2 regions of the Bradyrhizobium elkanii USDA 76 genome follow, and region 2 is predicted to be linked to the other one. Evidence: riboswitches for the same ligand, from Rfam matches in the RefSeq annotation. Region 2 holds a riboswitch; the other holds the start of a gene.
What was found. A riboswitch is a leader RNA that binds a small molecule or an ion and turns the genes downstream of it on or off. The one in region 2 is predicted to bind glycine.
Positions count from the first base shown of each region.

Region 1: another riboswitch for glycine. It lies ahead of JEY66_RS18700 (D-amino acid dehydrogenase); the one in region 2 lies ahead of gcvT (glycine cleavage system aminomethyltransferase GcvT).

Region 1 is NZ_CP066356.1:3,880,306-3,883,713, forward strand. It holds gene JEY66_RS18695 (ABC transporter permease) at 1-114, opposite strand, end outside; gene JEY66_RS18700 (D-amino acid dehydrogenase) at 275-1,633, opposite strand; glycine riboswitch at 1,699-1,813, opposite strand; glycine riboswitch at 1,817-1,923, opposite strand; gene JEY66_RS18705 (M20/M25/M40 family metallo-hydrolase) at 2,015-3,145, opposite strand.
Region 2 is NZ_CP066356.1:3,716,125-3,719,532, reverse strand. It holds gene alaS (alanine--tRNA ligase) at 1-761, opposite strand, end outside; glycine riboswitch at 964-1,052, shown strand; gene gcvT (glycine cleavage system aminomethyltransferase GcvT) at 1,194-2,339, shown strand; gene gcvH (glycine cleavage system protein GcvH) at 2,360-2,725, shown strand; gene gcvP (aminomethyl-transferring glycine dehydrogenase) at 2,748-3,408, shown strand, end outside.

The DNA.
Region 1 (3,408 bases), 160 kb from region 2:
GAGGATGGCGGCCGGGTCGCCCGGCGTCAGCCGCAGCAACAGGAACACGAACAGAGCCACCACGCCCATCACGGGAATGGCGGCGAGGATGCGGCGAAGCAGATATCCGAGCAAATTTGATCCGTTGGGTTGTGGTCGATGAAGTCCCCAGCGGGACCGTTGCACACCAGACCGTAGCACAGATGGTAGCAGACTCACGGTAGAACTTGAGCAAGTCCCATGCCATCGGTGCTGCGGATTTTGCGGTGCAGCTAATCAGTCCTGTGGGCCGCGATTATTCCTCCGGTGAAGTTCGAAGCAGTCCACTGGAAGGTGGATTGATTTCAGCTTTGCGCGCGTTGGCAGGCACGTCGAGCCCGGCACCGAACGACGGCGCCATCGGCGGCGTGTCGAGGTCGCGCCAATCGTCGATCGCCTGGGCCACCATCTGCGCCGTCGCCGCCGACAGCGTCCAGCCGAGATGACCGTGACCCGTGTTGTAGAACACGCCCGGAATCCGTCCGGCGCGAACCACCGGCATCATGTTCGGCATCATCGGGCGCAGGCCCGCCCATGGCACGACTTTCGACGTATCGATCTCTGGGAAATGATGCCGCACCCAGTCCACCAGCGGTTGAATGCGGTCGGCGCGAATGTCGCGGTTGAAGCCGTTGAACTCGGCGGTGCCGGCGACGCGGAAGCGGTCGGCGCCGAGCCGGCTGGTGACGATCTTCGCAGCTTCATCGAGCAGGCTGACGGTTGGGGCGGCGTTCCGGCTTTGTGGCGCATCGAGCTGCACCGTGATCGAATAGCCCTTCACCGGATAGACATTGACGCGGTCGTTGAGCAGGCTGGCGAAGTGGCGGCTCGCCACGCCTGCGCAAATCACGATCCCGTCCGCTTGCAATTGATGCCGCGTCGCGACCGCAGCTTCATGTGAAGCAGCTTCGTTCCAGCCGATGCGGAAGCCGTCATCGCCGCGTGCGATCGTGTCGACGTCGGCTTCATGGACGAAGCTCGCGCCACGGCGGACGCAGGCGTCGGCGAGGCCGCGGGTGAACTTGTGGATATCGCCGGTTGCGTCCGACGGCGTGAAGAAACCGCCATAGCAGGCCGTCTGCAGCGCGGGTTCGATGACGCGGATTTCGTCCGATGTCACCGGCCGGCGGTCGAGCCCGCCCTGCTGCAGCAGCGTGTTGACCTTGAGGCCGGCTTCGAAGCCGGCCTTGTCGTGATAGACGTGCAGGATGCCGCGGCGCTCGAGATCGAAGGCGATATTCTCGCGCTCTGCGATCGAGAACAGATGCTTGCGCGCTTCGATGGCGAGCTTCGTGGTCTCGATGGTGTTGCCGCGATAGCGCGTGATGTGGCCTACGAACTCGCCGATCCAGGAATATTTGTGCCAGCTCGGCTTCGGGTTCATCAGCAGCGGCGCGTCGCTTCTGAGCATCCAGCGCAGCCCCTTGAGGATGGTCGCAGCGCTGTTCCAGACTTCGGCGTTGCTGGCGGAGAGTTGTCCGCCATTGGCGAACGAGGTTTCCATCGCGGCGTAGCGATGCCTGTCGAGGACAGTCACCTTGTAGCCGCGTTCAAGCAGGGCATAGGCCGTCGTTACGCCGGTGATGCCGGCGCCGATGATCGCGATGTGTGGCATGATAGTTGTCAGGCTCCCGTGGGTTAGAGTCGCCGAACCACCGGTGAAACCGGCATCGGCGCCCCATCTGTCACGGTACCTGAGAGCTTGATCCGCATCGGGCCGGGGCCAGAAGCGAACTATCCCCTTCGGTGGACGTCACGGCCCTTGATGTGCGGCCATGTTCGTCTCTCTCCAGATCGTCCTGACGATACGGTCCTTTTGCCTGAGAGTTTCCGGGGCGGTTGCTCCGTCGGCGCCGAAGGCAACAACACGAATGTTGTCGCTTCGATCTCTCCCGCATCGTCGCGTTGGACGGCCGGACCGTAGGCGAAGCCTTAAAAATGGACAAGGCTAAATTTCGATCCGGCAGTGCCAACGTGTTGTGCAGTGCAATCGATGTCAGTCCAGCGTCGCCAGCAGTGCCGCCATCAGGCGGCCGCGTTCGGCGAGGCTGTCGACCTCGATGTGCTCGTTGAGCGTATGCGCATCGGCGCCGCGAACGCCGAGGCCGTCGAGCGTGGGGATGCCCATCGCGCCGGTGAAGTTGCCGTCCGAGCCGCCGCCGGCGCTGCCGTGCGGCAGATCGAGACCCATCGCTGCCGCAAGGCCTTTTGCCTTTTCGTAGAGCGCCATGGTGCCCGCATCAGGTTCCCACACCGGGCGCGTGACGCCGCGCGTCACCTTGAAGGTGACGTCGTTGGCGGTACCCGACAGTGCCAGCATGCGCTCGACGCCACGATCGAGATCGGCCTGGCGCTTGGCCATGCTGAGCGCTTCGCCGGTGCAGGTCGTCGCGACGCAATTGACCCACTGGCCGCCATGCACGATGCCGACCGAGAAGGTGCAGTCCTCGGTGGTCATGCCGTCGATGGCGATGATCTGCCGCGCCATCTCGCGGATCGCGGAACGCCCGGAAGACAGCGTTGCACCGGCATGGCTGGGCTTGCCCGTGGCTTCCAGATTGAAGCGCGCGATCGCATAGCGGCCGGTGACGACGCCGTTGTTCGGGCGGCCGGGCTCCGGCACCAGCACGTATTTGTTGCGCGCGGCTTCCGCCTCGATGATGTCGCGCGTCGACGGCGTGCCGACCTCTTCATCGGGGGTGAACAGCACCGTGATCGGCAGCGGCGTGGTGAAGGAGGCGCGCGCCAATTGCCTGATCGCCTCGATCGACAGGTAGTTGCCGCCCTTCATGTCGAAGATGCCCGGCCCGAAGCACTTGTTGCCTTCGCGCCGCCACTTCAGCTTCTCGATGGTGCCGACCGGGTGAACGGTGTCCAGATGGCCGGCGATCAGGATGCCGGGCTGGCCCTGTTTCGGATGGGGGAAACGGGCGCGGACGCAGCCCGCGAAGCCCTGGCGTCCGGCGATGCGCTCGATCGTCGCACCCATGATCGCCATCTCGCGGGCGGCGAGATCGAGCATGCGCTCGACCGCGGCGGCGTCCCAGGTCGGGCTTTCGCATTCCACCCAGCTGCGCAGGCCCTGCAGCATCGTTTCGGAATCAAAGGGGAGATTGGCTGGGTTCATCGTTGTTCTCTCTTGTTGTTCTGACGGCGCCGGCATCGCGCGCGCGTTACGAAAATCTCAGCCGACGATTTTGTAAAGCCAAAATCTGGCGTGCGGCCTCATTCGTTTGTGTACGTCCGATGCGGCCTGAAACCGATTGACGCGCTTGGCGCTTGGTGCAAGTCTCGATTTCACAAGCCATACAGCATGTTAGTTCGCCTAAATAACGAACCGCGTGCATAACGAATAAGCCGGCTTTGACCAGTTACACGTCAGGAGAGTTT
Region 2 (3,408 bases):
ATCAGGTTACGGAACAGATCGGTCTCGAACACGCTCTCGACGCCCTGCAGGATGCAGGCCATGCGCTCCAGCCCCATGCCGGTGTCGATCGAGGGACGCGGCAGCGCCACGCGCTCCTCCTTCGTCACCTGCTCGTACTGCATGAACACGAGGTTCCAGAATTCGAGGAAGCGATCGCCATCCTCCTCCGGGCTGCCCGGAGGGCCGCCCCAGATGTGCTCGCCACGGTCGATGAAGATCTCGGAGCACGGACCGCACGGGCCGGTGTCGCCCATCGCCCAGAAATTGTCCGAGGTCGGGATGCGGATGATGCGGTCGTCCGAGAAGCCCGCGATCTTCTTCCAGTAGCCGGCCGCCTCGTCGTCGGTGTGGTAGACGGTGACCAGCAGCTTGTCCTTCTTCAGCCCGAAATCCTTGGTGATTAGATTCCAGGCGAGCTCGATCGCGCGCTCCTTGAAGTAATCGCCGAACGAGAAGTTGCCGAGCATCTCGAAGAAGGTGAGATGGCGCGCGGTGTAGCCGACATTGTCGAGGTCGTTATGCTTGCCGCCGGCGCGCACGCACTTCTGCGACGTCGTGGCGCGCTGATAGGAGCGCTTCTCGACGCCGGTGAAGACGTTCTTGAACTGCACCATGCCGGCATTGGTGAACATCAAGGTCGGGTCGTTGCGCGGAACCAGCGGCGACGAGGCCACGATCTCGTGCCCGTTCTCCTTGAAGAAGTTCAGAAATGTCGACCTGATGTCGTTGACGCTGCTCATGTTCATCCAATCGGAAAAAGGGGCCGGCCAGCCGCAAAAAGGCGTCATTTTCCGGCCGAACGCTTTTAGACATTGCCAGCTGCGGTGTCCAGAAACTGTGCAGGCGGATCATGGGCTTGCCGCGGCAGCACAAAGCCCATTGGATAGTTGCTGCAGCTGCGTTGACAGTCTTGGTGGCGCCGTGTTTTCTACCTACCTATACCTAGTCACGTCGGGAGAGACCGGCCTTACCGCCGGCGCCGAAGGAGCAACCGCCCCGGAAACTCTCAGGCAAAAGGACCGCGTGACGTCTGACATCTGGAAAGAGACGCTGGGGTTCGCCCCGATGCGTCCGCCGACGGGATAATACTCTCAGGCACAGCGACAGATGGGGCTTTCTGCAGGTTTCTCAAGGGGAAATAGGTCCCCGACGGGAACCGCGAGGGCCCTGTGATGCTTGCAAGCGAAACTTCCCCGCTGAAACAGACCCCGCTGCACGCGCTGCACCTTGCGCGCGGCGCCAAGATGGTGCCGTTCGCCGGCTACGACATGCCGGTGCAATATGCGGCCGGCGTGTTGAAGGAGCATCTGCACACCCGCAAGGAAGCCGGCCTGTTCGACGTGTCGCACATGGGCCAGCTGGTGCTGAAGGCCAAATCCGGCAAGGTCGCCGACGCGGCGCTCGCGCTGGAGAAACTGGTGCCGCAGGACATCGTTGGCATCGCGCCGGGACGGCAGCGCTACGCTCAGTTCACCAACAACGAGGGCGGCCTGCTCGACGACCTGATGGTGGCGAATTTCGGCGATCACCTGTTCCTGGTGGTCAACGCCGCCTGCAAGGAAGAGGACGAGGCGCATCTGCGCGCGCATCTCTCCGATAGCTGCGAGATCGTGGCGCTGGCCGACCGCGCGCTGATCGCGCTGCAGGGGCCGAAAGCCGAATCGGCGCTGGCGAAACTTTGTCCAGATGTCAGTTCGATGAAATTCATGGACGCCGGTCCGCGCCGCGTCGCCGACATCGACTGCTTCGTCTCGCGCTCCGGCTATACCGGCGAGGACGGCTTCGAGATCTCGGTGCCCGCGGACAAGGCGGAAGCCCTGGTCACCGCGCTGCTCGACAATCCCGACGTGTTGCCGATCGGCCTCGGCGCGCGCGACAGCCTGCGGCTCGAAGCCGGGCTGTGCCTCTATGGCCATGACATCGACACCACGACGACGCCGGTCGAAGGCGCGCTGGAATGGTCGGTGCAGAAGGTTCGCCGCAGCGGCGGCGCCCGCGCCGGCGGCTTCCCGGGCGCCGACAAGATTCTCGCGCAATTCGCAGATGGCGCCGGGCGCCGGCGGGTCGGCCTGAAGCCCGACGGCCGCGCCCCGGTGCGCGAAGGCGCGGCATTGTTCGCCGATGCCGCCTCGACCGAGCAGATCGGCAAGGTGACCTCGGGCGGCTTCGGCCCGAGCCTCAATGCGCCGGTCGCGATGGGCTATCTGCCTACCGCCCTTTCCACGGCCGGCACCACCGTTTTCGCCGAAGTGCGAGGCCAGCGGCTGCCCCTGAAGGTCGCGGCAACGCCCTTCGTCCCCAATACCTACAAACGCTAAACGCCAAAGGATCGATCCCCATGACGACGCTGTACACGTCCGACCACGAATGGCTCCGCATCGAGGGCGACGTCGCCACGATCGGCATCACCGACTATGCGCAGTCGCAGCTCGGCGACGTCGTGTTCGTCGAACTGCCCAAGGTCGGCCGCAGCCTGAAGAAGGCCGAGGCCGCCGCGGTCGTCGAATCCGTCAAGGCCGCCTCCGACGTCTACGCGCCGATCACCGGCGAGGTGGTCGAGGTCAACGACGCGCTCGCCGCCGAGCCCGCGCTGGTCAATTCGGACGCAGGCGGCAAGGCCTGGTTCTTCAAGATGAAGATTGCCGACAAGGGCGAGCTCGGCGGCCTGATGGATGAGGCCGCCTACGCCGCGCACACCGCCTAAAGGATCACCCCGAGGATCACCCATGAACGCGCCCTTCAAGCCGATCAACGAAGCCGCCACCGATTTCGTCCGCCGCCACATCGGACCGTCGCCGCGCGACATCAACGCGATGCTCGAGACGGTCGGCGCCGCGAGCCTGCAGGCGCTGATGAATGAGACGCTGCCGGCCTCGATCCGGCAGAAGGCGCCGCTCGATCTCGGCCGGGCGCTGAGCGAGACCGAGGCGCTCGCGCATATGAGCGAGCTCGCCGCGCAGAACCAGGTGTTCACCTCGCTGATCGGCCAAGGCTATTCCGGCACCATTTTGCCCGCGGTGATCCAGCGCAACATTTTGGAGAACCCGGCCTGGTACACTGCCTATACGCCGTACCAGCCGGAGATCAGCCAGGGCCGGCTCGAAGCGCTGTTCAACTTCCAGACCATGATCTGCGACCTCACCGGGCTCGACGTCGCCAACGCCTCGCTGCTCGACGAGGCGACCGCAGCGGCGGAGGCGATGGCGCTCGCCGAGCGCCACTCGCAGGTCAAGGCAAAGGTGTTCTTCGTCGACAAGGAGGTGCATCCGCAGACGCTGGCGGTGATGCGCACGCGCGCCGCGCCGCTGGGCTGGGCGCTGGTCGTCGGCGATCCCCTGACCGAGCTCGACAACGCCGATGTGCTCGGCGCGCTGCTGCAGTATCCGG